DNA from 4 places in the Pelotomaculum sp. FP genome. Region 1 is predicted to be linked to each of the others. Evidence: riboswitches for the same ligand, from Rfam matches in the RefSeq annotation. Region 1 holds a riboswitch; each other region holds the start of a gene.
The links. Region 1 has a riboswitch for cobalamin ahead of Psfp_RS05545 (YibE/F family protein). Riboswitches for the same ligand answer to the same signal wherever they lie in the genome.
Positions count from the first base shown of each region.

Region 2: another riboswitch for cobalamin. It lies ahead of cobU (bifunctional adenosylcobinamide kinase/adenosylcobinamide-phosphate guanylyltransferase); the one in region 1 lies ahead of Psfp_RS05545 (YibE/F family protein).
Region 3: another riboswitch for cobalamin. It lies ahead of Psfp_RS03080 (iron ABC transporter permease); the one in region 1 lies ahead of Psfp_RS05545 (YibE/F family protein).
Region 4: another riboswitch for cobalamin. It lies ahead of cobT (nicotinate-nucleotide--dimethylbenzimidazole phosphoribosyltransferase); the one in region 1 lies ahead of Psfp_RS05545 (YibE/F family protein).

Region 1 covers NZ_QFGB01000009.1:54,659-58,646, forward strand. Annotated here, with positions in the region: gene Psfp_RS05535 (DUF2325 domain-containing protein) at 1-774, shown strand, start outside; gene Psfp_RS05540 (DUF3793 family protein) at 842-1,726, shown strand; cobalamin riboswitch at 1,790-1,971, shown strand; gene Psfp_RS05545 (YibE/F family protein) at 2,096-3,316, shown strand; cobalamin riboswitch at 3,364-3,552, shown strand; gene Psfp_RS05550 (S-layer homology domain-containing protein) at 3,973-3,988, shown strand, end outside.
Region 2 covers NZ_QFGB01000010.1:80,566-84,553, forward strand. Annotated here, with positions in the region: gene Psfp_RS06105 (PHP domain-containing protein) at 1-6, shown strand, start outside; gene Psfp_RS06110 (LL-diaminopimelate aminotransferase) at 22-1,188, shown strand; gene Psfp_RS06115 (translation initiation factor 2) at 1,292-1,555, shown strand; gene Psfp_RS06120 (DUF3842 family protein) at 1,724-2,134, shown strand; cobalamin riboswitch at 2,182-2,364, shown strand; gene cobU (bifunctional adenosylcobinamide kinase/adenosylcobinamide-phosphate guanylyltransferase) at 2,442-3,053, shown strand; gene Psfp_RS06130 (cobyric acid synthase) at 3,056-3,988, shown strand, end outside.
Region 3 covers NZ_QFGB01000004.1:120,530-124,517, forward strand. Annotated here, with positions in the region: gene adhE (bifunctional acetaldehyde-CoA/alcohol dehydrogenase) at 1-1,188, shown strand, start outside; cobalamin riboswitch at 1,326-1,514, shown strand; gene Psfp_RS03080 (iron ABC transporter permease) at 1,806-2,873, shown strand; gene Psfp_RS03085 (ABC transporter ATP-binding protein) at 2,883-3,677, shown strand; gene Psfp_RS03090 (ABC transporter substrate-binding protein) at 3,693-3,988, shown strand, end outside.
Region 4 covers NZ_QFGB01000063.1:15,829-19,816, forward strand. Annotated here, with positions in the region: gene Psfp_RS18035 (S-layer homology domain-containing protein) at 1-2,367, shown strand, start outside; cobalamin riboswitch at 2,432-2,609, shown strand; gene cobT (nicotinate-nucleotide--dimethylbenzimidazole phosphoribosyltransferase) at 2,727-3,791, shown strand.

The sequences.
Region 1 (3,988 bases):
GAAAAGGCGGAGCGTAAACAATTAGAGGAACAAAACCGCAAGTTGCGGGAAAAATTTCTTATCCAAAAAAGTCTGCGCAAGGAGCAAAGCCGGGAACTGGCAGCAAGTAATAGAAGTCTTAAGCTGTTAGAAAGAAAACTGTCCGATCTGGAAAGGCATGTGAATTCACAAAAAGATACCCGGGAAATAGAGATCCAAGGCGAAACGCCATTATATCAGCAGCTGAAAAATGAAATAGATGAGCGGCGGAGGGAATTGGAACAGTCTTTTCACCATATACAAGATCTTACCAGGGAAAAAGAGAACCTTTCCAGGGAGCTGGCTTATCAACAAAAGGTAAACCAGCAAATATACGAGGAACTTCAGCGCATGTTGAAGGAGGTGTGCAACATGACGCCTGCATGTCAAAAGGCTGCCCGGGAAGTGAATCAGTGCAGGCGCCGGATTTTGATGGTGGGGGGAGTGAGTCGTTTAAGCGCTCTTTGTCAGGAAATGATAGAAGGAATGGGGTATGATTTTACTTATCATGATGGATACATGAATACCGGGGAGAATAAGCTCAAGCACCTGATTCATAATGTAGACATGGTTCTCTGCTCTACCGATTGCAACAGTCATGGAGCCTGTCAAAGTGTAAAAAAAATATGTAAACGTTTGAATAAGGATTGCTGTTTCTTAAATAACACCAGTTTAAGTTCCATATTTAAAATTGTCCAGAATATCAATACAGCGGAACCGGAGAGCGTGGCGCTGCGTTCTCAGCGAAGTTCCTAAATATTCCCTGTCAGGATAAAGAGCAGGATTACATAATGAAAATAAGATATAGAAGGAGTTAATTTTTATGAAAATTATTACGCTTATGGAGGAGCAAGAAATAGACCCTTTTGCAGGTAATATTGAGAAAGAAAACCTCGAATGGATGAGAAAGCGGGAGGGAAGAATGAAGAAAACAGGCGTCAATCGTGTCGCTGCAGGATTGGTATTGCAAGAAACTCCTGGTGAGCAAGGAATGACAGCCGCCGCGAAAGGGCTTCTTGATGAAGAAAAAAGGCTGCAACGGGAGATGTTTTTACTGGATAAAGAGCTTAAGCTGCAGTTTATAGAAGCCTTAAACAGGATGGAAGGAAAAGAATATATAGCTGCTTTCATTGCCTTTGGAGCTGCCCCAACGCTAATGGGCAAAAAACCTTCTTCTCTTATCGCCTTTAATAGTAAAGTAAAAGGTCATATGTTTTTATGGCAGCGGTACGGCAGAGAGGTATGTGAAGAACTCAAACTGCAATACCTCGTGCTTAAAGAAGGAGACGGGAATGTGCTGGTGCTCTTTTACAAGAGCGCAATGCTTGAGTTGTTTGTTAATACCGAGCGTAGTCTGCAATTCTTAAGAAGAATGGGTTATGGGGAAGCAGTGACCCTGGAGCAGAAGCTCCATATGTTGAAGAAAAGGTTTAAGGAGCTATGTCCTCATGAGGTAGGCATATTTCTGGGCATTCCCGTGGAGGATGTGGAAGGATTTATCAAGCATAAAGGGAAAGAGTGCCTCACCAGCAGGGATTGGAAGGTGTATAGGAATCCCAGGCGGGCCGAGATCCTTTTCAGAGTTTATGACACGGCAAGGAGCAGTGTTGCCAGGGCTGTTGTGGGGAATTCTAAAAAATGGGAATATTGTAGCGGCAACGAAGGTTGCGCGGAATCAGAAAGCTTGATGCCGCATTCCTATAATTGAAACTATAGACAGAATAATGAAAATAAAGTATAATGCAAATATTAATATTATTTGACATTACTTTACATGAAAAAACCAACTGATTGAGTAACAAAATATGAACGGGGAACCAGGTGAGAATCCTGGACGGTCCGGCCACTGTATGTTGGGTAGTAACTTCCACTAGCCACTGGATATTAGTCTGGGAAGGCGGAAGCGTCGATGACCCATGAGTCAGGAAACCTGTCTATGAAACATAGCGCTTTCCAGGGAAAGGCGCGTGATTTGACTGTCATAATGTTGACATCAAAGTCCCGGTTTTTCTATTGGAAGAGCCGGGGTTTTTATTTGCTGCTATTCAATTTTCGTTATTATTTTTCTTGCATAATAATGGTAATTAAAGCATATTTTTATTTTGTGGGGGGCTGTTATATTTCTTTAAAGAAGAGGTGCTTTATGAAAAGTAAATTTATATTTTTTTTATTTATGGGAGCCGTTCTTTTTTCCTTTGTAATAATAACACCTGCCCGATGCCAGGAAAGTGAAGAAGGACAGAGTTGGAATAAAGAGCAGGTTGTCAGGGCCAAGATTCTTAACGTCGAGGATAAATTAAATTCTCAAGAAGTTATGGGAGCGCCGGAAAAAGGAAAAGAACAATCAATTACTGTAAGAGTTCTGGGTGGACAGTATAATGGGCAAGTGCTTCAAGTGCCGCACACGATCTCGAATCATCCGGGCTATGATATAAATGTTCAGCCAGGTGACGAAGTTATTTTATATATAGAACCAGATGGAAACAGCATTAAAAATGCATACATTACAGATTATGCCAGGGATAAGAAATTGCTTTACATAACCTTGCTTTTTGTGTTTACTTTGTTATTGCTGGGAGGTAAAAAAGGGTTCAAATCAACTATCTCCCTAGTCATTACCATCGGAGCAATATTTCTGGTATTGCTTCCCCTGATACTACAGGGCTATGATCCGGTTTTAATGACTATTATTATATCTGCTGTGGTGGCAGCAGTAACCCTTGCCATCGTTGGAGGAATAACAATCAAGGCGTTATCTGCCCTCATAGGAACTACTGGAGGAGTGCTGACAGCAGGGCTATTAGCCTTGACTGTTGGAACTGCAGCCCAGCTTACCGGTTTCAGCGATGAAGATATGCACATGCTCCTTTACATACCTCACAGTATAGATTTCGATTGCCGCGGCCTGTTATTCGCAGGCATGATTATCGGAGCCCTTGGCGCGGTAATGGATGTGGGGATGTCCATCGCATCTGCCATAGAAGAAATAATGAGGGCTAATCCTGCCATAGGCACAGGTCAATTAATTCGAGCTGGCATGAACGTGGGGCGTGATATCATGGGTACTATGGCTAATACTCTTATTCTGGCATATACCGGAGGAGCCATTCCCCTCATGCTCGTATTCATGGCATATGATACACCTTTTTTAAAGATAATTAACCTCGATTTAATAGCCACTGAAGTTGTACGCGCCTTAACCGGCAGCATCGGGTTAATTATGGCTATACCTATTACTTCATTCACCTCCGGTATATTGTTTGGCTTGATAAAAAGGAACGTGAATCCGATAACATAAATATTAAATAATTGACATAATAACTAAAAAGTGTTTAAATGTGGGTAACTAAATAATTTTGTCCAGGTTCCTCCGCATGGCGGGGGTAAAAAGGGAACCGGGTGAAAATCCCGGACGGTCTGGCCACTGTAAGTGGGGAGCAACTCCCAAAATGCCACTGGATTTATAATCCGGGAAGGCGGGAGACACGCTGTGATCCGCAAGTCAGGAGACCTGCCTGGTCAATAGCGCCGCCTTCCGTAGAAAGGACAGGGCTTTAGCTGTGTTTATTAAGGTATGTACCTTGAAAAACCCGGCCTCTTAACGGATGAGGCCGGGTTTTTCATGTTGATATCTCCTTCTTTCGTTTTACCTGTTCAGTGATGAATAGGTATCCTTTTTAAAATAATTAGCAATTACATAGAGCCTTCAAACCCATACTTTTACAAGCCTTGATGCAGCATTCTCATGGATATTGAAATTATTCAGGCAGATTTTGTTTATTGAGGCACAGCAGAAGCAGAAATATCTTCTTAGGACAGGAGGTGGATGACTTGCTGGAGCGTCATTGCGCTGCGGGAAACTGCGTGTCGCATTGCAACTGACGGTTAGTCGCCGCCGGTAGCGGTTATCGCGCAGTGCAAGATGGAGTGATTTGAGAAAGGCAGGATGAGACAGTGAAAGCGATAAAGT
Region 2 (3,988 bases), on a different contig from region 1:
TCTTAATTTCGGGAGGTAATTATGGAGATAGCAAGGAGAATGCAAAGCCTGTCTTCAGGTGTTTTTAACGAGATGGAAATACGCAAAAAAACTGTTGAGGCCAGAGGCGTAGAGGTTATCAACCTTGGAGTGGGTAGTCCCGACCAACCCCCTGCGCCCCACATCGTTGAGGCTCTCCGCAAGGCAGTCAGCGACCCGAAAAATTATTCTTATTCTCTGGGTGGGACACCCCGCCTGCATAAGGCCTTATCTGGTTGGTATAAAAAACGTTTTCATGTAGACCTTGACCCTGACCGCGAGATCCTGGTGCTGATGGGTTCCCAGGATGGTCTCGCTCATTTGGCCATGGCTTATGTTAACCCGGGAGATCTGGCCCTGGTACCCGACCCTGGATACCCAATTTACAGCTTCAGCATTCAGATGGCAGAGGGAAACATTTATCCTCTTCCCCTCCTGGCAAAAAACCGGTTCCTGCCTGATCTTTCCCAAATTCCGGAGGAAATTGCCGCCAAGGCCAAAATGATGTGGCTTAATTACCCCAATAACCCGGTTGCCGTTTCAGCTGATTGGGAATTTTTTGGACAAGTGGTAGAGTTTGCGCGCAAATATGACATCCTCGTCTGCCATGACGTGGCCTACGCCGAACTGGCTTACGACGGTTTTAAACCTATGAGCTTTTTGGAAGTCCCCGGCGCAAAGGAAGTGGGGGTTGAGTTCTACTCACTTTCCAAGACCTACAATATGGCTGGCTGCAGGGTCGGCTTTGCCGTAGGCAATGAAAAGGCCATATCCAATCTGGCCCTGGTCAAATCCAACATTGATTACGGAGTGTTTTTTGCGGTCCAGGAAGCTGCTGTAGCAGCCCTGACCGGTCCGCAGGAATGCGTCAAAGAGAATGCGCGTACCTATCAGAGGCGCCGCGATGTGCTTGTTGACGGACTGGCCAAGTTGGGTTGGCAGATGCCCAAGCCCAACGCGTCCATGTTTTTATGGGCGCCAATTCCACGCGGGTATACTTCCTCCAGCCATTTTGCCGCCGACCTGCTGGAAAGAGCCGGCATAATTGTTATTCCCGGTATCGCTTTCGGTGAGATGGGAGAGGGTTACGTCAGGATTGCCCTGGTCAAAGACGAAATCATGCTGGCTGAGGCAGTACAGAGGATTGGTCAAAATTTTAATTTCCTTTAGCAATCACTTAGTGAGGGAACCTGCTCAAATGTCTATTAGCCTTCAAGCCGGCATATACTAGGATCGAAACACCTGGTGAGGAGATGCCGCCGTGGAAGAAAGGATGGATGTTGATTTCTTAAGGGATAGGGTCCTTGAGCTTGAGGAAAAAGTTGAACAGCTCAGGTTAAGCCGGAGAGTACTCATGAACTTGATTGAAAAAATTGAAAAGGATAAAGCTGGATTTTTATCCCGCCTGGAAAGGGAAAATCGTAAACTTCAACATAACAATTATCGCTATGCCCAACGGTTATTACATAAAAACAGGCAGATAGTGGAGTTGGAGTCAAAACTTCAGGATGGCGCCTCTCAAAATTTTCGCAAATAAATAATCTATCCACAGATATATACACAGGATGGCAATAATTGTTAGTATTAGCATAATACGCCTTGATTAAGGTTTAATCGACAAGCAATAGACCCGGGGGGGTCTTTTTTTTGGTCATATATGGTATAATGCTATATATTACAAATATTATGAATGGCGGCGGTTTTGGTGCGAATAGCCGTGATTGACGGGCAGGGCGGAGGTATAGGCAAACACCTTACTGAAAGACTGCGCCGGGAATTACCTGAAAATATTGAGTTTTTGGCCCTCGGAACCAATGCTCTGGCCACTTCCGTGATGTTGCGGGCAGGCGCCAACGAAGGAGCAACCGGCGAAAATGCCGTGCTCTACAATTCCTTACGGGTTGACATCATTGTCGGGCCAATCAGCATTCTTTTTCCAAATGCCATGCTGGGTGAGTTGACTCCCAAAATGGCGGAAGCCATTGCTTCCAGTCCCGCCCGCAAGGTGCTCCTGCCGCTTAGCCGCTCCGGCATTGATATTGTCGGCTTAAAGGCTGAGCCGTTACCGCACCTGATCGAAGAATTGGTTAAAAAGGTAAAGGATATTATTACATGATAAATAGTTCTTGCTCTGCAGGATAATGGTAGATGATGTGGAATATGAAAAATTAAATTGCCGCAGTCGCCCTTTTGGGTGTAATTGGGGAATCAGGTGCGATACCTGAGCGGTCCCGCCACTGTAACCGGTTACGCGCACAGCGCTTTAATGCCCGGCCAGGCTTATTAAAGGGGAGTAAATGCGGGTAAACGGAAGCCAGGATACCTGCCTGCGGGTAACGACCGGACTTCCTTCGAGGTAAAGGGGACGGCGGGTAAAATTGCTTTACACAAACCCCGTTCCTTTAAGGAGGCGGGGTTTTACTATGGTAAGCCCATTTAAAGTATTGATCGGCTGGTGGATTATGAAAGGTAAACTTATCCTGGTATTGGGAGGAGCCCGCAGCGGTAAAAGCGAGCTGGCTGAGAACATAGCTTCACGGCTTGGAGGGGCTGTTAAATATATTGCCACTGCCACAATACAAGACCCGGAAATGGCTGAAAGGGTCAAACTGCACCAGGGACGAAGGCCTGCATCCTGGCTCACGTTCGAAGAACCGACAAATATCCTTGGGGTTTTAAAAAATGGAAAGCAGGGCGATGTGTTTCTTCTGGACTGCGCCACCCTTTGGCTTACCAATCTTCTTTTGGCAGAAAACCTGCCACGCTGCGGAGCTGCGACTGCTGAAAAGCAGGAATATATCCTTGGGCAGGCTCAAGCCGCAGCCGAAACGATTCACCAGGGCCACCACCTGATTATCGTTTCAAGCGAAGTCGGGTTGGGCCTGGTTCCGGACTATCCCTTAAGCAGGACGTTCCGGGATCTGGCAGGAAAGGTCAATCAGCTTCTGGCCTCAAAGGCGGACCAGGTCTACTTAACAATAGCCGGGCTTCCTCTGGAGATAAAGTCGCTGGCAGAGCAAAAATGGAGTGATTGATTATGTCGGCCAAAACGATCATGATTCAGGGAACAGCTTCACACGTAGGCAAGAGCGTTCTGGTTGCTGCGCTTTGCCGCATTTTTAAACAGGACGGTTACCGTGTCGCCCCTTTTAAGTCACAGAACATGGCCCTGAATTCCTTTGTCACCAGAGACGGCGGTGAAATGGGGCGGGCTCAGGTGGTGCAGGCCGAAGCTGCGGGTCTGGAGCCTTCTGTTGACATGAACCCGATTCTGCTCAAACCTACCGGACACGCATCGTCCCAGGTGGTGGTCCTGGGCAAGCCGGTGGGCAACCTGTCCGCCATGGGTTACCATACGGATTACGCGCCTAAAGCCCTGGCAATAATCGAAGGAGCTCTGAACCGGCTGCTTGCGGCAAATGACATGGTGGTGATCGAAGGCGCCGGAAGCCCGGCTGAAGTCAATCTTCAGGAGCACGAAATTGTCAACATGCGTATCGCCAGGATGGCGCAAGCCCCGGTTTTGCTCGTAGCCGATATTGATAAAGGGGGAGCCCTGGCCTCAGTAGTAGGCACCCTGGAACTGATAGCTCCCGACGACCGCGCGCGTGTACGCGGAATTATTATCAACAAATTCCGCGGTGATATCAGCCTCTTTCAACCCGCGGTGAAATTTTTGGAAGAGAAAACCGGTAAACCGGTAATCGGGGTGGTCCCTTATTTTCAGGGGTTCAGGGTTCAGGAGGAGGATACCATACCTGAGGATAGAAGCCGTGCCGAACTGGTCGAAGAACAGGGCTGGGTTGATATAGCGGTTGTTAATCTACCGCACATCTCCAATTTCACGGACTTTGACCCGCTGGAGGACGAGCCTGACGTCAGGCTCCGGTACGTAAGCAAGGGAAGCAACCTGGATGAACCGGATTTAATCATCCTGCCGGGCAGCAAGAATACCATCGGCGACCTGGCA
Region 3 (3,988 bases), on a different contig from region 1:
GTCAGGTACCACCTGGAAAAGAGAACAGAACGGCCCCAGGTGGAGGTGTTCAGCGAGGTCGAGCCCAACCCTTCGCTGGAACTGGTGCTGAAAGGCCGCGATATCATGAAGCGTTTCCAGCCCGATACGATCATTGCCCTGGGTGGTGGTTCCGCCATCGACGCGGCCAAGGGGATGTGGTTGTTTTACGAGCACCCGGAGGTTGAGTTTGAATTTTTGAAGCTTAAGTTCCTCGACATACGCAAGCGGACGTATAAGTTCCCCAAATTAGGCCGTCAGGCCAGGCTGGTGGCAATACCTACAACCAGCGGCAGCGGCTCGGAAGTCACTGCCTTTGCCGTGATTACGGACCGGGGCAAAGATATCAAGTACCCCCTGGCGGACTATGAACTGACCCCGGACGTGGCCATTGTTGACCCTGATTTTGTGGAATCGCTGCCAAGTTCTCTGGCTGCTGACTCTGGTCTGGACGTGCTGTCTCATGCGATAGAGTCTTATGTGTCGGTGATGGCTTCAGAATTTACCGATTCCCTGGCCTTAAAGGCCATCGAACTGGTTTTCCGCTACCTGCCGAGTTCCTGGCAGGAAGGCGAGCGTTCGGCCAGGGAAAACATGCACTATGCCTCGACCATAGCGGGCATGGCTTTTACCAACGCCTTTTTGGGTATAAACCACAGCCTGGCCCACAAGGTGGGGGGAGAATTTGATATCCCGCACGGCCGGGCGAATGCTATTTTGCTCCCGTATGTAATTGAGTACAATGCCGCGCTGCCCACTAAATTTGTTTCCTTTCCGAAATACGGACACTTTATTGCCGCTGAAAAATACCGGCAGATAGCCGCCTACCTCGGCCTTCCCGCGGCAACACCCGAGGAGGGTGTGCGCAGCCTGGTCGATGCGGTGCGGAAATTGAACAAAAGCCTGGGTGTTCCGGCTACATTTAACGAACTGGGTGTTGCCCGGCAGCAATTTATGGCCAAGCTTCCACATGTGGCCGAAAAAGCTTTCGAAGACCAGTGTACAACAACCAATCCCCGCCTGCCTCTGATTGCCGAGCTTGAAGAAATTCTGCGTCAGTCCTATGACTCTGCGGTTTATCAGGAAAATGACGCCGTTTATGAAACCAGGCCGCAGTCGCCGGGCTTATTATACGACCCGCCGGAGCGCGAAAATAACCTGCTGCAGTAAGGCGCGTTGACTTTGCGCAGACCTATTGCATCCAAACATTCTAATTCTGCAGCCAGGAAGAAAATATCAAGGCAGGTTGCATCAGCCAGAATAAATAATATATGGACAAATGTAGAAAACAGTGTTAGTATGATTTAAAGTAATAACTTGTTGCAGGTGTCCCCATTTTTAACAGGGATGAAAAGGGAACCGGGTGCAAATCCCGGACGGTCCGGCCACTGTAAGTGTGGAGCCGCTCCAATTTACCACTGGGTCACAGGATCTGGGAAGGTGGAGCCGGCAGCGAAACACGAGTCAGTAGACCTGCCTGAGCAAAAGTCACGTGCCTCCTGCCTCGGAAAGGAAGGCGCCACAGGGAGCTAGGAGAAGGTTTTACCGCCTTTTTTGGACAGCCCGGCTTTTGCTATAAGCCGGGCTTTTCCATGTTATATCTCCTCCTTTTCGTATGGTTTCCCCGCGCAAGGGGCCGGCAGGCGCAGCCTGCCGGGATCACTTTTCAAACAATAGTCAATTTTTTAATAGATCATGATTCCTCGAGCTTTCTTAAATGAAACCTTGACTGCTCAATTAACCGGGATATGTCATTATCAATATATCAATTCGACGGGCAGGTCTCAATGCAGCAGGAGTTCGTACTGAAATTCAAAAAAAAAGAGCGCCAAAGGCTTTGGGTGATAGTTTTACTGGCCGTCCTGCTGGTGGCCGCCTGCCTTTATTTTACCGGTCTGGGCGTGGTCAAGATTCCGCCTGCGGAGATAGCGCGGATTATATTCACATCATTTAGCGCCGGCAGCGCCACATCCGGAGCGCTGGATGACGTACACCAGGTAGTACTCATGGATATCAGGCTGCCGCGGATCATTGTAGCCGTTCTGGTAGGGGCCGGCCTGGGCGCCGCCGGCGCCGTTTTTCAGGGGCTTCTGATGAACCCGCTGGCCGATCCTTATACCCTTGGTGTTTCTACCGGAGCTGCTTTTGGGGCCACGCTGGCCATCTTCTTCGGGATCTATCTGCCTGGTGACCTGGCAAGCCTTTCCATATCATTATTGGCTTTGGCCGGCGCACTGCTTGCTTTGGCTGTAGTGTACGGTCTGGCTTTGGCTGACGGAGTTTTAGCTGTGACCAACCTGATTCTCTCCGGTGTTATCGTCAGCGCCATTCTTTCTGCGGCCATCAGCTTTGTCAAGAGCCTAGCCGGGGAAGGAGTGGGCTCAATCGTTTTCTGGCTGATGGGAAGCTTTGCCTCGCGGAGCTGGCATCATGTTTACCTGTGCCTGCCCGCGGTCCTGGTTGGCATTGCTGTTTGCTGCTATTTTGCTGACGACCTCAACGTACTCAGCCTGGGCACAAAACAGGCCAGGCAGTTGGGCGTCAATGACGGCCAGGTGACCACGATCCTGCTTGTGGCCTCGTCAATGATGACGGCGGTCTGTGTTTCTGTCTCCGGAGTCATCGGCTTTGTGGGTCTGATTGTGCCCCACCTGATGCGCATGCTGGTGGGTTCCGACCACCGCATCCTGCTCCCGGCTTCGGCCCTGGGCGGAGCCCTGCTGCTTTGTGGCGCCGATACCATTGCCAGAAGCCTTCTGGCCACGGAGATCCCGGTAGGTGTCCTTACAGCCCTGCTGGGCGGACCTTTTTTCTGTTATATTTTCAAGCTTAAAGCCAAAAAGCAGATTTACTAGGAGGCAGCCATGAAAGCAACTGCCCTGCTCTACACCGACGGGGTAACAATGGATTACGGAATTCAAGCGGCACTGCAGGAAGTCAGTATGGAAATCAGGCATGGTGGTTTTTACGGGCTCCTCGGGCCCAACGGCAGCGGCAAAACGACTTTAATCAGTGTGCTCAGCGGCGCCATGAAACCTACCTCCGGGCGCGTTCTCTGGCAGGACCGGGACCTGAGCGGCTATAGCCGCAGGGAAATTGCCCGGAGTTTTGCGGTAGTGCCACAGGATTATTATATAAATTTCCCCTTTTCCGTAACGGAAATCGTCATGATGGGACGCAAGCCGCACCTGAACCGCTTTGCCAGGTCTACCGGCGCCGACCTGGAGGTAGTGTACCGGTGTATGGAGGTATGCGGGATTATGGAACATGCTGAAAAGCCCATCACCAACTTGAGCGGCGGTGAACGACAGCGGGTGATTCTGGCGCGGGCGCTGGCCCAGACGCCGGAAGTGCTTTTTCTCGACGAAGCCACTTCCAATTTGGATATTTGCCACAAGATCGAGTTGATGAGCCTGGTGAAAAGAATGAATGTAGAGCAAGGCTTGACGGTAATTGCCGCGATGCACGACCTGAGCCTTGCCGGTATATTTTGTGATGAACTGGTCTACCTGGAAAGGGGCAAGGTGGTCTGCAGCGGTCCGGCAGAGCAGGTTTTTAACGAAGAAGTTATAAGCAAGGTTTTCAAAATCAAGGTGCAAATACAGAAAAACACCTGCAATGGTGTATATAACCTGTCGCTTTTGCCGGAACTGGCCTAAAAGGAGGAAAAGCAAATGTTTTTGCATCGTAGAAAGCTTATAATTTTGTTTATCTTCTTGCTGCTTTTTGGCATGCTGGCCGGATGCGGCTCATCCAAAACCACGGAGGAATCCGGCGGGATTGTCGTAGTCGACGACCTCGGCAAGGAAATCAGGCTTAAAGAAACGGCCAGGCGCATTGTATCGCTGTACCCGGCCCACACGGAGAACCTCTTCGCCCTGGGCTTGAGCGAGGAGATCGTAGGTGTTTCCGGTAATGAGACCTACCCGCCTGAAGCGCTGACAAAACCAGGGTTCAGCTTCCGGGGAGA
Region 4 (3,988 bases), on a different contig from region 1:
GATATGGCCAAGCGTACCGGGGCGGTGGCCGCTATCAATGGAGATTTCTTTCAAATGGCGGAAAGCGGCCGGACCATCGGTTTAGCCTATCAAGGCGGGCAACTGGTGGAGAGCCCCGCCTTGCGTAATGATATGTATGGATTTGGCATTACCGAAGATAAACTGCCGCTGTTGGAAATCTTCAACTTTACCGGCCAGGTGGTTACAGAAGCCGGTAAAAGTTTTCCGCTGGCCGGAATCAACAAGCCTGGTTATCTCTTGATGAACGGACTTTCATCTGATGTGGATGCTCTGAATATGTACACAACGCTGTGGGGTACCACCAGCAGGGGTAAAATATCCGGCCTCACCGGGGTAAAAGTTGCAGTGGTCAGGAACGGAGTTGTCCAGCAGGTCTTAACCGACCAACCGGGCGTAACGATCCCGCAGGATGGTTTTGTCCTGCAGGGACATGGCCTGGCAGCCCAATTCATAACCGACAATATGCCGGTGGGTACAAAAGTTGACGCCAGCTACTCGGTGGCCCCTCAGGGAGACAAACTCCTGGCTGCGGTGGGCGGACAGGCACTGCTGGTTGAGGATGGCCACCTGCCTGCCTACTTTACCCAGAATATTTCTGGTAAAGTCGCCCGGACGGCGGTTGGTGTATCAAGTGACGGCAAGACTCTCTACCTGGTGGCGGTTGAAAGGAAGGCTGCTGCCGACGGGACTATAATCAGCAGGGGTATGAGCCAGGAGGAGTTGGCTGAATTTTTGATTTCAATCGGGGTTTGGAGAGCTGTTAATTTGGACGGTGGTGGTTCCACCACCATGGCCGCACGGAGCCTGGGTGACTTCGAGGCCGGCCTGATCAATCAACCACAGGGTTCTTCCTTGCGATCAGTTGCAGATGCTATAGGCGTTTTTTCGACAGCGCCGCAGGGCAGTTTGCACGGCATGGCTGTAAGCGGGCCGTCGTTGGCTCTTGCCGGAACACAAGCTTCATTTAGCGCCAAAGGGTATGATGAATACTACAATCCTGTAAGTATTAAACCAGCCGACATAAAATGGTCCGCAACTCCTTCAGGTGATTTTACCGGTAATGTTTTAATACCTAAGCAAGGTGGTACGGTAACCGTGACGGCCAAGCTGGATAACGTACAGAGTTCGGTGAATGTGCAGGTTGTCGGGCCGGAGTCACTATTAAGTTTAGCTGTAACACCGTCGGCTATTACTGTTAAGCCTGGGGAGAAGGTTCCCCTGTCGGCAAAGGTGAATACAATTTATGGTGATACCTTTGATTTAAAATTCCAGGATGTCACATGGACCATCAGCGGTTCAATAGGTAAGATTGCGGATGGCAGCTTTACCGCGACAGATCAGGTTGCTGAAGGTGAAATTAAGGCCACCTTCCAGGGGTTGAGCACATCGATACCGGTTACTGTTAAACCGTCCTGGGTAGAACTGCAGGCCCTTCCAGAGCAGGAATCATCTGCTGGACTGGATAGCTGGATTCATGTTACGTTCCCTGCGTCAAGCGTATCAGCGCCGGCCACGATAAGGCTGGCTTATGCCGCTGAGACTACCGGGTTGCCGGCGGACTGCATCAACCTCGGCGCAATAACGGTAAGCCCGGCGCCTGGGGAGAAAGCTGATCTCAAGGCCCCCTGGTGGCTGAGTTGGGATTATCAACCCGGTACAATAACTGGCCGTCCGGCCATCCTGATGTGGGATGATTCCACTAAAAAATGGGAAGAGCAGCCTGCCAGGCTGGATGACCAGGGTGAGGTGAAAACAATTAGCGCCCGGGTATGGGGGTTTGGCCAACTGGTCCTGGTGGATGACCATAGGAGACTTCCGTCCTTCAAGGATACCGGCAAGCACTGGGCCGAAGCGGCCATCAACGACCTGGCGGCGCGCGGGGTGGCCAACGGTTTTCCCGATGGCACATTTCTACCCGGTCAGGCCGTAACCAGAGCTCAGTTTGTCAAGCTGCTGTCATCAGCCCTGCAGTGGCCGGCCGTGGAAAAGTTACCGGCCTTTAAGGACAGCATACCAGACTGGGCCAGCAGCGCTGTCGCTGCCGCGGTTGCCAACGGAGTCGTCTCAGGTTACCCGGACGGTACCTTTAGGCCGGATTCATGCATTACCAGAAGTGAGATGGCTGTTATGATCAACCGGGCGCTGGCGCTGCAGGAGACAGACGAAAAGCTAAAGTATAAGGATACAGGAGCAATTCCCGATTTTGCCAGGACTGCGGTGGCCAAAGCTACCAGCGCCGGTTTATTGCAGGGCGAAGGCGGCTTATTCAGGCCCAAGGACGGGGCAACCCGTGCGGAAACAGCGGTGGTGGTCAGCCGGGTGCTTAAGTTGTGGGTTGAAAAATAGAAAATATTTCTGCCTTACACAGCAGGAATATATATGCCTAAAGTTGAATCTTTATAAAAATTATTACCGTGTTAAACCAACAGGTGCCCGCTGGGGAGAATAGGGAATCAGGTTTAAGTCCTGAGCGGTCCCGCCACTGTAAACAGGAGCGCTATCGCTAGTTTGCCACTGGCAGTTTGCCGGGAAGGTGCGATGTGTGATGAATGTGAGCCAGGAGACCTGCCTGTTGTGTCCACGAACCCTGCTTTGCAGGGGTATCCGATGGATGATGGTAAAATCCACGGCCTGATGAGGCTGTGGATTTTTGTTTTTCCTCAGCTGATTCCAAGTTCTAACTATATTAGGGAGGTTGAAAAACAATGCTTTATCAAACCATCAATCAAATTGGAGACCTGGATCGCAAGGCCATGGAAGAGGCGCAGAAACGGCTGGACAGCTTAATCAAGCCGCCGGGGAGCCTCGGCGTACTGGAAGAGATGGCAATACGCCTGGCCGGTATTACCGGCAAAGCCAAACCCCGCGTTCAGGGGAAATCGGTTATCGTCATGGCGGGGGACCACGGAGTGGTCGACGAAGGTGTGAGCGTAGCGCCCCGTGAAGTTACCGTCCAAATGATGCAGGCTATGGTAAATGGTGTAGCTGGAATAGGGGTTCTGGCAAGGCACGCTGCTGCCAGACTGGTTGTGGTCGATGTCGGTGTTCTCACGCCCGCCGCCTTGCCGGGTGTTGTACAGCGCAAGGTCAGGGCAGGTACCGGGAATATTGCCGCCGGCCCGGCTATGTCACGGGATGAGGCAGTGCAGGCCCTGGAAGTGGGGATAGAGGTAGCCCAGTCCGAGATTGACGCGGGAAGCAGCCTCCTCGCTACAGGAGATATGGGGATCGGCAATACCACCCCGAGCAGCGCTATCCTGGCAGCCTTTGGCGGCTATACAGCTGAAGAGGCGACCGGCCGCGGGACCATGGTCAACGACGAAGTTATGAGACTGAAGATTTCCGCGATAGCCAGGGCGCTCGCAAAAAACCGGCCGGATCCGGAAGACGCCCTGGATGTTCTGGCAAAAGTCGGCGGGCTTGAGATCGCCGGTCTGGCCGGTGTGATCCTGGGGGCCGCTGCCAGGCGGACGCCTGTGTTGATTGATGGATTTATAACCACCGCGGCAGCCCTGGTGGCCTTCAAACTGCAGCCTAAATCCCGCGAATATATGATTGCCTCCCACCTGTCCGGTGAACAGGGACACCGCCTTATGTTGGACCTGTTGGACCTGCGCCCGGTGATTCACCTGCAAATGAGGCTCGGGGAGGGAACGGGAGCCGCTCTAACCATGAGCCTGGTTGAAGCTGCCACGAAAATAATGCGGGAGATGGCTTCTTTTGACGAAGCCGGCGTCTCCGACCTGGAAGAAGATAAAATACTGAAATAAGAACGCGGCGCCAGTAGCGGATGAAAACTAGTCAATGTGGGTGCGATCTGTATTAAATTTCAGATTAGTTATATTTTTAACTTGATATGGTTCTATTGTGTTATACTATTACTTACAGGTAGTAGTTAAGAAACAACTGCAGGATCCCTGCCGGAGGGAAATAAAATAAAAGCAGCTTTATACTGCTGAGGTGGTGA